Regions from separate parts of the Cupriavidus sp. KK10 genome, predicted to be linked through region 2. Evidence: riboswitches for the same ligand, from Rfam matches in the RefSeq annotation. Region 2 holds a riboswitch; the other holds the start of a gene.
The links. Region 2 has a riboswitch for glycine ahead of gcvT (glycine cleavage system aminomethyltransferase GcvT). Riboswitches for the same ligand answer to the same signal wherever they lie in the genome.
Positions count from the first base shown of each region.

Region 1 (6,023 bases), 2.2 Mb from region 2:
TCCACGGCTTGGGCAGCGGCTGGGTCCAGGTGACGTAGATCTCGCCGTCGCGCCCCGCGGCCACCTTGGGCCGGCTTTCGTGATCGGCGGCAACCTGCTCCGGCACGCTGTTGACATGCTGCGCCGGCCCGAAGCTGCGGCCGTAGTCGGTCGATGCACGTACCGCGACGTAAGGGCCGTCCTTGTAGGCGACCCACAGCTTGCCCTCGCGATCGAAGGCCGCGCCGGTGCCCAGCTCGCTCATCTTCGCGGTCTTGGCCTGGCTGCCGTGGCCGGCGTGATCGCCGTGCGTTTGCGCGGTCGCGGCCAGCGCGGCGCCGGCCATCAGCCCGGCAACGATCAGACGGAAACTGGGGCAAACGCCTTGCATGGGTGTGGTCAGCCTGTTCACGTGCTCAGAAGGAAAGTTTCGCCTCGGCGTAGAACGTCCGGCCCGGATACGGGTGGTAGACGTAGTAGCGCTGGTCGGTGAGGTTGTCGATGCCAAGCCCGAGGCGCACGTTCTTCGCGGGCCTGTACGTCACCTTGACGTCAAAGGTCAGGAAGCTGCTGGTGCCGCCGAAGGTGTCGGGATTGACGTCGGAATTGTCGAGCGTATTGTACTGCCGCCCCGAATAGGTCATGGCCAGCGTGCCGGCCCAGGCCGGCGTGATGCGATAGGTTCCCATCAGGTTGGCCCGCCACTTGGGGATGCGGTAGAAGTACTTGCCCACCGAGGCCGGGTTGTTGGCGTTCTCAAGCGTCTTCGAATGGTTGTAGGCCCCGCTGGCCGACAGGTCAAAGCCGCTGACGAACACATCGCGCGCGTCATAGGCCAGCTCGATGCCGCGGGTGCGCACGCGGTCGACGTTCTGGAAACTGGTGACAGTCGGGAATACCGTGGTGTTGGTCTGGCTGACCAGGGCATCGCGGATATCGTCCTCATACACCGAGACCCGGAAGTACGACGAATCCAACGTGCGCTCGAAGGTCAAGTCCTTCGAGAACGACCGCTCTGGCCGCAGGTTGGGATCGATGTTGATCAGCGCGGTCCCGGTGATGCGGCCCTGGAACAGCTCGCTGACAGTCGGGTAGCGATAGGCCTGGCCCAGCGACAACCGGCCCAGCCAGTCCTGCCCGAAGGCCTTCTCCAGCGCCAGCTTGGGCGACCAGTTGGATTCGCTGCGCACCGGGTAGCCGATATCCGCGCCGGGCTGGCTGCGGCTGCCGTCATAGGCACGCCAGTGTTCGTAGCGCAAGCCGGGGATCAGCTTCCAGTCCTCGGCAAAGTACCAGGCGTCCTGCGCATACAGCGCCTGGGTCTCGGTCTTGCCGGCAAAGGCGTTGTTGAAGGCGGTGATGGTGGCCGCCTGCCAGTCCGAGGTGTTGTAGGTGGTGTTGCTCAGCCGGTAGTTGTCGTAGTGATAGCCGAACGTGACCCAGTGCCCGCCCTGCAGCTGCTGCGGGCGGTAGTCGGCCTTCAGGTCGAGCGTGCGCCAGCCGGTGCCGTCGCCATAGGTCACCGTGCCCGGCCCGCTGCCAACGGTGTTGGCGCTGCGGCTGATGTCCTTGCTGACGTCGAACAGCGACGCCACGCCCGAGAAATTCCAGCCGGTCTCGTTGCGCGTGCGCAGCGACAGGCCATAGAGCCAGCGCGCGTCCTCGCCATTGCTCGGGGCAAAGGCGTTGGCGGGAATCACATACTCGTAGCCGCCGATATTCACTGGACCGTTCGACACCACGTTGCCACTGGCATCGCGCAGGTAGCTGCCCGTGGCGCTGGAGCGGTCCTGTTGCCAGTAGGCGGCAGTGAACTGCGCCTGCAGGGTATTGGTGATGTCGTAGCCAAGCTTGAGCTTGAGCTGGTCCTGCACGGTATGCGTGACGCCCTCGCTGTTCACGCCCATCACCACGCGGTCGCGGCCGGTCTGGTCCTGGTCGAAGTGGGCGCCGGTGACCGGCTTGTCGGCGGAAGTGGCACGGGCCGTGGAGCGCGCCGCGGTATAGAAGCTCAGCGGCTGGCTCTTGCTGTCCTGCCGGTCCACGCTGACCAGCCACGAGAACGGGCCGACGCGGTCGCCCACATAGGCGTTGGCGTGGACCCCGTTGAAGTTGTCGTGCGTGCCGTACAGGCTGAAGCGCTGCGTGAACAGCTGCACGCTGGCATCGCCCTCGAACTTCTCCGGCGTGCGCGTGGTGATCAGCACCGTCGCACCCAGCGAGTTGCCGGGATACAGCGCCGAATACGGGCCGTACAGCACACCCATGCGCTCGATCTCAGCGCTGTTGACCAGCGACCAGCGCGGCGGGAAGCTGAAGTCCGATCCCAGCAGGTTGGACAGCAGCAGGCCGTCCGCATAGACCAGCCCCCGCGCCGACTGGCGCGAACTGGTGCTGCGCACCGAGATGATCGAGTTCATATCGCCGATGAAGCGCTTGCGTACGGCGAGGTTGGGCGCGTATTTGAGGGCGTCTTCCGTGTTCACCACATTGAAGTCGGCCATGCGGCGGCTGCTGATGCCGTAGGCCGGCGAGGGCGTGTTGGGCGGTATGGCCGGCGTCTCGCCGCGCTCCGACTTGGCCGAGACCACCACCTCCTGCAGCGGCTCGAGCGCGTCCACCACCTGGGCGGCGGCGACGGCGGGGCCCATCAGTACCGCCGAAACGGCCAGTGCAATGCGATTTTTCTTCACTGGAAAGCCTTGTTGTCGTCTTTTTTTTTGGCTCACTCCACCTGAGCGCAGCATACGGCGCTTCTCCCCGAGAGCGAGCGCTGACATTTTATGGGGCATGGGGACGCAGGCCGATGCGACATAGCGACGCGGGCGGCAGGCCGCCTAAGTGTTAACCCGCATATCCAACGTCGGACCTTGTCACTACATTGCCCCGATTGGCGTCAAGCCAATGTGATGCAGGGAGAGACTATCGCGGCGCCCGCCGCGCACAGCGCCGAAGGAGCAACCGCCCCGGAAACTCTCAGGCAAAAGGACCGGCATCACCAGTCAGTGCACTCTGAAGAATGCCGGACGCTATCGTCCGCCGGCATACCGAAGGAGCAAGCGTACCCCGCCCTGGCGGCCGGGTGTCGTGAATCTCTCAGGTCCAGAACAGAGGGGGCGTCCGCCACGCATATTGCGTCCGGGCTCCCACCATCGACGTTCCTGGAACCTGCAGATCATGAAATCAATCGCTGTCATCGGCGGTGGCATCACGGGTGTCACCACGGCCTACGCGCTGGCCCGGCGCGGATTCTCCGTCACGCTGTTCGAGCGGCACCGCTATGCCGCCATGGAGACCTCGTTCGCCAACGGCGGCCAGTTGTCGGCCTCCAACGCCGAGGTCTGGACCCACTGGTCGACCATCGTCAAGGGCATGAAATGGATGCTGCGCAACGACGCCCCGCTGCTACTCAATCCCCGGCCCAGCTGGCACAAGCTGTCCTGGTTCGCCGAGTTCATCGCCGCGATCCCCCACTACCGCCGTAACACCATCGAGACCGCGCGCCTGGCCATCGCCGCGCGTGAGCACCTGTTCGACTGGGCGGCGCAGGAAGGCATCGATTTCGACCTGAAGAAGGAAGGCATCCTCCATATCTACCGCGACAAGGCCGGCTTCGACCATGCCGGCCGGGTCTCAGCGCTGCTGGCGCAGGGCGGGCTGGAGCGCCGCGCCGTGACGCCCGAGGAGATGCGCGCGATCGAGCCGACGCTGGCCGGGTCCTACTATGGCGGCTATTTCACCGAGAGCGATTCCACCGGCGACATCCACAAGTTCACCAGCGGCCTGGCCGCGGCCATCGATCGGCTAGGCGTGCGCTGCCTGTACGGCCAGGACGTGCGGGCGGTGAAGACCGACGGCAGGCGCGCCACCGTGACCGTTCAGGACGGCGCCGACACGGCCAGCTCCACCTTCGACGGCGCCGTGATCTGCGCCGGCACCGCCAGCCGCGCACTGGCTGCGGGGCTGGGCGACCGCGTCAACATCTATCCGGTCAAGGGCTATTCGATCACGGTCAACCTGACCGATGAAGCCAGCCGCGCCGCGGCACCGGTGGTGAGCCTGCTCGACGACGAAACCAAGCTGGTCACCAGCCGCCTGGGCGACGACCGCTTCCGCGTGGCCGGCACTGCCGAGTTCAATGGCTACAACCGCGATATCCGCGCCGACCGCATCCGCCCGCTGGTGGAATGGGTGCAGCAGTGCTTCCCCGGCGTCAGCACGCGCAGCGTGGTGCCTTGGGCCGGGCTGCGGCCGATGATGCCGGATATGCTGCCGCGTGTGGGGCGCGGGCGGACGGCATGCATCTTCTACAACACCGGGCACGGGCACCTGGGGTGGACCTTGTCGGCGGTGACTGCGGATATGGTGGCGGGGATTGTCTACCAGCATCTCGGCGCGAAGCTGGCAGTCGCGCCGGGTGCGTCGCTGGCATTGGCCAAGGCCTGAGCCTGAACTTGCAGATGTTTTCCCCCCTCTCCCATTTAGGGGAGAGGGGAGAGAACTAGGGGCATGGACGGGTTTCGCCTCATTCGGGTCCGCGCCCCAAACTCCCCACAATCCCCTTGCGGAAAGTCAGCACGCACACGATGAAGATGATGCCCGTCACCATCGACACCGATTCACCGAACCCGTTGAACCAGTCGATGCCCGTCACCGCCGCAAGGTAGCCGCCCAGTTCGCCAAGCTTGTTCTCCAGCGCGATCACAACAAACGCGCCGATAATCGGCCCGGTGAGCGTGCCGAGGCCCCCCAGCAGCGTCATCAAGATCACCATGCCGGACATCGACCAGTGCACGTCGCTGAGCGTCTCGAAGCCCAGCACCAGTGCCTTGACCGAGCCGGCCAGCCCCGACAGCGCCGCCGACAGCACGAAGGCGGTCAGCTTGAAGTGGTCGACGTCATAGCCAAGCGACACCGCGCGCGGCTCGTTCTCCTTGATCGCCTTCAGGATCTGCCCGAACGGCGAATGCACCGTGCGCACGATCAGCGCAAAGGCGGCCACGATGATCGCCAGCGCCACGTAGTACAGCGTCAGGTCGTCCGACAGCGGCAGCACCCCGAACAGCTTGCCGCGCGGGATGCCCTGCAGGCCGTCCTCGCCGCCGGTGAACGGCGCTTGCAGGCAGATAAAGAACAGCATCTGCGCCAGCGCCAGCGTGATCATCGAGAAGTAGATGCCCTGCCGGCGGATGGCCAGCGAGCCCACCACGTAGCCGATCAGCGCGCCCGCAGCGGTGCCCAGGATCAGGCCGATTTCCGGGGTCACGCCCCAGACCTTCAAGGCATGGCCGGCGGCATAGCCAGCGCCGCCGAAGAAGGCCGCATGGCCGAACGACAGCAGCCCGGTATAGCCGATCAGCAGGTTGAAGGCGCACGCAAACAGCGCGAAGCACAGCACCTTGAGCACGAACACCGGATACGCACCGGCCAGTGGCGCGGCCAGCAGGCACGCCAGCACCACGCCGTATATCACCTGCTTTGGCAGGCGCCCCGCCACCTGCTGCTGCCGTACGCCGATTGCGGCGATAGATTGTCCGCTCATCACTTCTCCTTTCCGAACAGCCCTGCCGGGCGCAACAACAGCACCACCACCATGATGACGAAGACAACGGTGGAAGATGCTTCCGGGTACAACACCTTGGCCAGCCCTTCGATCACGCCCAGCCCCAAGCCGGTCAGGATCGCACCCATGATCGAGCCCATGCCGCCGATCACCACCACCGCGAACACGACGATGATTAGGTTCTGGCCCATCAGCGGCGATACCTGCATGACCGGCGCGGCCAGCACCCCGGCAAACGCGGCCAGCGCCACGCCGAAGCCATAGGTCAGCGTCACCATCCGCGGCACGTTGACGCCGAACGCCTCGACCACCTTGGCGTTCTCGGTGCCAGCGCGCAGGTAGGCGCCCAGCCTGGTCTTCTCGATCACGTACCACGTCGACAGGCAGACCGCCAGCGATGCCCCAACCACCCACACGCGGTAATTGGGCAAGCGCATGAAGCCGAGGTCGGAGGCGCCCTGCAGCGCCTCGGGCGGTCCAT
Region 1 is NZ_CP073677.1:4,287,590-4,293,612, reverse strand. It holds gene KB879_RS20020 (sialidase family protein) at 1-370, opposite strand, end outside; gene KB879_RS20015 (TonB-dependent receptor) at 396-2,726, opposite strand; glycine riboswitch at 2,883-2,981, shown strand; glycine riboswitch at 2,982-3,100, shown strand; gene KB879_RS20010 (D-amino acid dehydrogenase) at 3,112-4,425, shown strand; gene KB879_RS20005 (branched-chain amino acid ABC transporter permease) at 4,505-5,521, opposite strand; gene KB879_RS20000 (branched-chain amino acid ABC transporter permease) at 5,521-6,023, opposite strand, start outside.
Region 1: it holds a riboswitch for glycine, as region 2 does, so the genes downstream of both, KB879_RS20010 (D-amino acid dehydrogenase) here and gcvT (glycine cleavage system aminomethyltransferase GcvT) in region 2, are expected to answer to the same signal.

Region 2 (6,023 bases):
TGCGCGCGGCGCTCGAACTTGTGCGCGGACAGGCGGAACACCACCGACTCGGCCTCGTGCTCCTCGTCGTTCATCGGGTGGATGGCGATGGGGTCGCCCATGCCGTGCTCGCTCCACAGCTTCTTGTCGAACAGCTTGGGGTTGTTGGCGATGACCGCGTTGGCCGCTTCCAGGATGCGCACGGTGGAGCGGTAGTTCTGCTCCAGCTTGATCACCTTCAGGTCCGGGAAATCGGTCTGCAGCCCGCGCAGGTTGTCCAGCGTGGCGCCGCGCCAGCCATAGATGGCCTGGTCGTCGTCGCCCACCGCGGTAAAGGCCGGCGCGCGCAGGTGCGAGCCACCCGCCAGCAGTTTCAGCAACTGGTACTGGCAGGCGTTGGTGTCCTGGTATTCGTCGACCAGAAAGTAGCGCAGGCGGTTCTGCCACTTGAGTTGCACGGCTTCATTGCGCGCGAACAGCTCGGCAGGCAGGCGGATCAGGTCGTCGAAATCCACCGCCTGGTAGGCGTGCAGCGTGGCCACGTAGTTGCGGTAGACCAGCGCGGCCTGGTGCTCGTCGGCATTGGCGGCCTGCGCGATCGCTGCCTCCGGATCGACCATGCCGTTCTTCCACAGCGAGATCGTGCCCTGTACGCCGCGGATCAGCTTCTTGTCGGTGGTGCCCAGCTGCTCCTGGATCAGGCCGAAGCAATCATCCGAATCCATGATCGAAAACTGCGGCTTCAGGCCCACGTGCTCGGCCTCCATGCGCAGGATTTGCACCCCGAGCGAGTGGAAGGTACAGACCGTCAGCTGCTTGAGCGGGATGCGCTTGCCCTCGCGCGTGGTCTTGCCCTCCATCAGCTTGCCGATACGCTCCTGCATCTCCTTGGCGGCCTTGTTGGTAAAGGTGACGGCGGCGATATGGCGCGGCTCGAAACCCTTGTCCTCGATCAAATGCGCGATCTTCTGCGTGATCACCCGGGTCTTGCCGGAGCCCGCCCCGGCCAGCACCAGGCAAGGGCCGTCCAGGTAGCGGACGGCTTCAGATTGGGCGGGGTTCAGGCCATGGGTCATGCGAGGGATGCGGTTGGAGGCGGGGAAATCAGCAGGAACAGCGGAAGGCCAGGCGGGACACGCCGGCACCCCAAAAACGGGCTCGGCGGCAAAGCTGACGATGTTAACACGCTGGCCGCGGCAGGTCAGTCAGCGCAAACCGCGTTGACAGGGCCGGTTGTGTCACTGGCGTAACACTTCGTAAAGGCCGGAGCCAATCGCGCAACGCAACGCTCTAACTGATATGTCCCCCCGGCCTGCGCGGCAGGGGTGACATGCTTGAATCATCACACCGGAGCCAATAATGAAAACCCTGCAGACTTTGACCAAGGTGACCCTGATCGGCGCGACCGTCGCGGCCTTTGCCGGTTGCGCGGACATGACCCCGAAGCAGCGTAATACCGCCATTGGCGCGGGCGCGGGTGCCGTGGGCGGCGCCATCCTCACCGAAGGCAGTGCGCTGGGTACGCTGGGTGGCGCGGCCGTGGGCGGCGTGATCGGTAACGTTGTCACCGACGACAAGAAGAAGTAAGCCAGACCCGCAGCGACAGGTACGGCAGGCTCCCTGGCCGGTTTGACAAAGGCCGGGGCCTCCCGTACATTGCGCGCATCCGACCGGGAGAGCGCGCATCGCCTGCGCCGCCGAAGGGGTATCACCCGAAAACTCTCAGGCACCACGGACCGATCGGATCGGCATGCAATATGCACACGATGCATGCCGCACTCTGGAGAGCGGCACCCGCCATTCGTGGCGAGCGTGCCCACCGAAGGGGCGCACGAGGATGGGGTCCTGCAGGATCCGCCTTGTAATCTCTCAGGTATCGAGGACAGAGGGGTCATCCGCCGCAGCGGATTGCTACGCCACATTCAGGCGCGGCGAGCGTTGCGGCGGATGGCCCTTTTTTGTTTTCGCCAACCGAGATTGCCCCCGAGGATTCCATGACGCTCCAGGCCACGCCCCTCAACGCCATCCACCGCGCCCTCGGCGCCCGCATGGTTGATTTCGGCGGCTGGGACATGCCGGTCAACTACGGCTCCCAGATCGAAGAACACAATGCCGTGCGCACCGACGCCGGCATGTTCGACGTGTCGCACATGTGCGTGGTCGACCTCACCGGCGCCAATACCCGCAGCTTCCTGCGCGGCCTGCTGGCCAACAATGTCGACAAGCTGCAGACCCCGGGCAAGGCGCTCTACTCCTGCATGCTGGATGAGAAAGGCGGCGTGATCGACGACCTGATCGTCTACTTTTTTGCCGAGGACCGCTTCCGCCTGGTCGTCAACGCCAGCACCGCGCTGGGCGACATCGAATGGATCCGCGCGCGCAATGCCGCCACCGGCAGCGATGTGACCATCACGCCGCGCCGTGAAGATGTTGCGCCTGCAGGCGTGCAGCCTCTGGCCATCGTCGCCGTGCAGGGGCCCAACGCCCGCACCACGGTGTGGAGCACCTTCCCCTCGACCCAGCCGTCGGACACGCTCAAGCCCTTCAACGCCGCCGTGGTCCAGGACCCGGCCATCGGCGAGATCATGGTGGCCCGCACCGGCTACACCGGCGAAGACGGCTTCGAGCTGGTGGTGCCGGCCGAAAACGTTGCCGCCGTCTGGGAAAAGCTGAACGCCGCCGGCGTGCGTCCGGCGGGCCTGGGCGCGCGCGACACCCTGCGCCTGGAAGCCGGCATGAACCTGTACGGCCAGGACATGGATATCAACACCTCGCCGCTGGATGCGGGCCTGGCCTGGACGGTGGACCTGCAGAGCGAGCGCGATTTCACCGGCAAGGCGGCACTGGGCGCGGCCGGTTCGCGCCAGCAATTCCTCGGGCTGATCCTGCGTGACAAAGGCGGCGTCCTGCGCGCCCACCAGAAAGTGATCACCCCGGCCGGTGACGGTGAAATCACCAGCGGCACCTTCAGCCCGTCGCTGTCGCAGTCCATCGCCTTTGCCCGCCTGCCGAAGGATGTCGCCGTGGGCGATACCGTGCAGGTGGAGATCCGCGACCGCAAACTCAACGCGACTGTGGTTAAACTGCCGTTTGTGCGTAATGGCAAGGCACTCGTGAGCTGAGGCTCATACCAACGGTCGCCCTCGCCTGCCGGCGCTTGCCGGGCAGGCATCACCCAACAAGAAACAGATCTGTATCCGGAGAACCTCCATGAATTTCCCCGCTGACCTCAAGTACACCGAGTCGCATGAGTGGGTACGCGTCGAAGCCGACGGCACGCTCACCATCGGCATCACCGACCACGCGCAGGACGCGCTGGGCGACATCGTCTTCCTGGAACTGCCCGAAGTGGGCAAGTCGGTCGGTGCCGGCGACGCGCTGGCAGTGGTCGAATCGGTAAAGGCCGCTTCTGACATCTACGCCCCGGTGGCCGGCGAAGTGATCGCCGTCAACGAGGCCGCCACGGCCGCGCCGGAAAGCGTCAATGCCGACGCCTTCGACGCGTGGCTGTTCAAGCTCAAGCCGGCCAACGGCGACGACGTCAACGGCCTGATGTCGGCCGACGCCTACAAGGCCAGCGTCGGCGCCTGACGCCGGCGGCGCCGGTCCAACGATGGACCGGCCACTGCAGACTGACGCGCGCCGTCCCGGCTGACCACCGGCCGGCGCGCACCCCACGAGGTTCTTGCCAATGAACGCCCCGCTTCCCATGAACGCCGCCCAAGTAACCCGGCCCACGCTGGCCGAACTGGAGGCGCGCGACGCCTTCGCCGCCCGCCATATCGGCCCCGATACTCCCGAACAGCAGCACATGCTGAAGGTGCTCGGCTATGACAACCGCGCCGCGCTGATCGACGCCGTCATCCCCGCCGCTATCCGCCGCCGCGACGGCATGCCGATGGGCGAGTTCACCGAGCCGCTGAGCGAGGAAGCCGCGCTGGCAAAGCTGCGCGGCCTGGCAGGCAGGAACAAGGTGCTGAAGAGCTTTATCGGCCAGGGCTACTACAACACCGTCACGCCCGGCGTCATCCTGCGCAATATCTTCGAGAACCCGGCCTGGTACACCGCCTACACGCCTTACCAGCCGGAAATCTCGCAGGGCCGCCTGGAAGCGATGCTGAACTTCCAGCAGATGGTCACCGACCTGACCGGCCTGGACATCGCCAATGCGTCGATGCTGGATGAAGGCACTGCCGCGGCCGAAGCCATGACACTGCTGCAGCGCGTGAACAAGCACGACTCGAACACCTTCTACGTGGCCGACGACGTGCTGCCGCAGACGCTGGAAGTGGTACGCACGCGCGCGCTGCCGATGGGCATCGAGGTCAAGGTCGGCCCCGCCGCCGAGGCCGCCGCGGCCAACGCCTTCGGCGTGCTGCTGCAGTACCCGGGCGTGAACGGCGACGTCAACGACTACGGCGCCATCGCCGATGCCGTGCACGCGGCCGGCGGCCTGGTGGTGGCTGCCGCCGACCTGCTGGCGCTGACGCTGATCGCCGCACCCGGCGAATGGGGTGCCGACGTGGCCGTGGGCAACTCGCAGCGCTTCGGCGTGCCGCTGGGCTTCGGCGGCCCGCACGCCGGCTATATGGCGGTGAAGGACGCCTTCAAGCGCTCGATGCCGGGCCGCCTGGTGGGCGTGACCATCGATGCGCAGGGCAACAAGGCCTATCGCCTGGCCCTGCAGACGCGCGAGCAGCATATCCGCCGCGAGAAGGCCACCTCGAACATCTGTACCGCGCAGGTGCTGCTGGCCGTGATGGCCTCGATGTATGCCGTCTACCACGGCCCGCAGGGCCTGAAGCGCATCGCGCAGCGCGTGCACCGCCTGACCGCGACGCTGGCCGCCGGCCTGCAGGCGCTGGGCTTCGCGCGCACCAACGCCAGCTTCTTTGACACGCTGACGCTGGAAACCGGCTTCAACACCGATGCGATCCATGCCGCGGCCACCGCGCGCGGCATCAACCTGCGCCATATCAGCGCCACGCGCGTCGGCATCTCGCTGGACGAGACCGCCAGCCGCGCCGACGTGGTCGCGCTGTGGGAAGTGTTCACGCAAGGCAAGCCGCTGCCCGCCGAACTGGACTTCGACAAGCTCGAGGCCGTCGCGCAGGACGCCTTCCCGGCGGCACTGGCACGCGCCAGCGAATACCTGACCCACCCGGTCTTCAACACGCACCACGCCGAGCACGAGATGCTGCGCTACCTGCGCATGCTGGCCGACAAGGACCTGGCGCTGGACCGCACCATGATCCCGCTGGGCTCGTGCACGATGAAGCTGAACGCCACCAGCGAGATGATCCCGGTGACGTGGCCCGAGTTCAGCCAGATCCACCCGTTCGCGCCTCTGGACCAGACCGTGGGCTACCGCGAGATGATCGACCAGCTCGAGGCCATGCTGTGTGCCGCCACCGGCTACGCCGCGGTCAGCCTGCAGCCCAACGCCGGCTCGCAGGGCGAGTACGCGGGCCTGCTGATCATCCACGCCTACCACGCCAGCCGCGGCGAGAGCCATCGCGACATCTGCCTGATCCCGTCGTCGGCGCACGGCACCAACCCGGCGTCGGCGCAGATGGCCGGCATGAAGGTGGTGGTGGTGGCCTGCGATGAGGACGGCAACGTCGACCTGCAGGACCTGGCGAAGAAGGCCGAGCAGCACAGCAAGAACCTGGCGGCTATCATGATCACCTACCCGTCGACGCACGGCGTGTTCGAGCAGGGCGTGCAGCAGATCTGCGAGATCGTGCACCAGCACGGCGGCCAGGTTTATGTCGACGGCGCCAACATGAACGCGATGGTCGGCACCGCCGCGCCGGGCCAGTTCGGCGGCGACGTCTCCCACCTGAACCTGCACAAGACTTTTTGCATCCCGCACGGCGGCGGCGGCCCGGGCGTGGGCCCGGTCGCGGTCGGTGCGCACCTGGCGGACTTCCTGCCCAACCAGGACAGCGTCGGCTACCGCCGTGACGACCGCGGCATCGGCGGCGTGTCGGCGGCGCCGTTCGGCTCGGCCAGCATCCTGCCGATCTCGTGGATGTATATCG
Region 2 is NZ_CP073677.1:6,512,534-6,518,556, forward strand. It holds gene KB879_RS30445 (UvrD-helicase domain-containing protein) at 1-1,055, opposite strand, end outside; gene KB879_RS30450 (glycine zipper 2TM domain-containing protein) at 1,339-1,566, shown strand; glycine riboswitch at 1,641-1,728, shown strand; glycine riboswitch at 1,750-1,875, shown strand; gene gcvT (glycine cleavage system aminomethyltransferase GcvT) at 1,974-3,101, shown strand; gene gcvH (glycine cleavage system protein GcvH) at 3,190-3,570, shown strand; gene gcvP (aminomethyl-transferring glycine dehydrogenase) at 3,671-6,023, shown strand, end outside.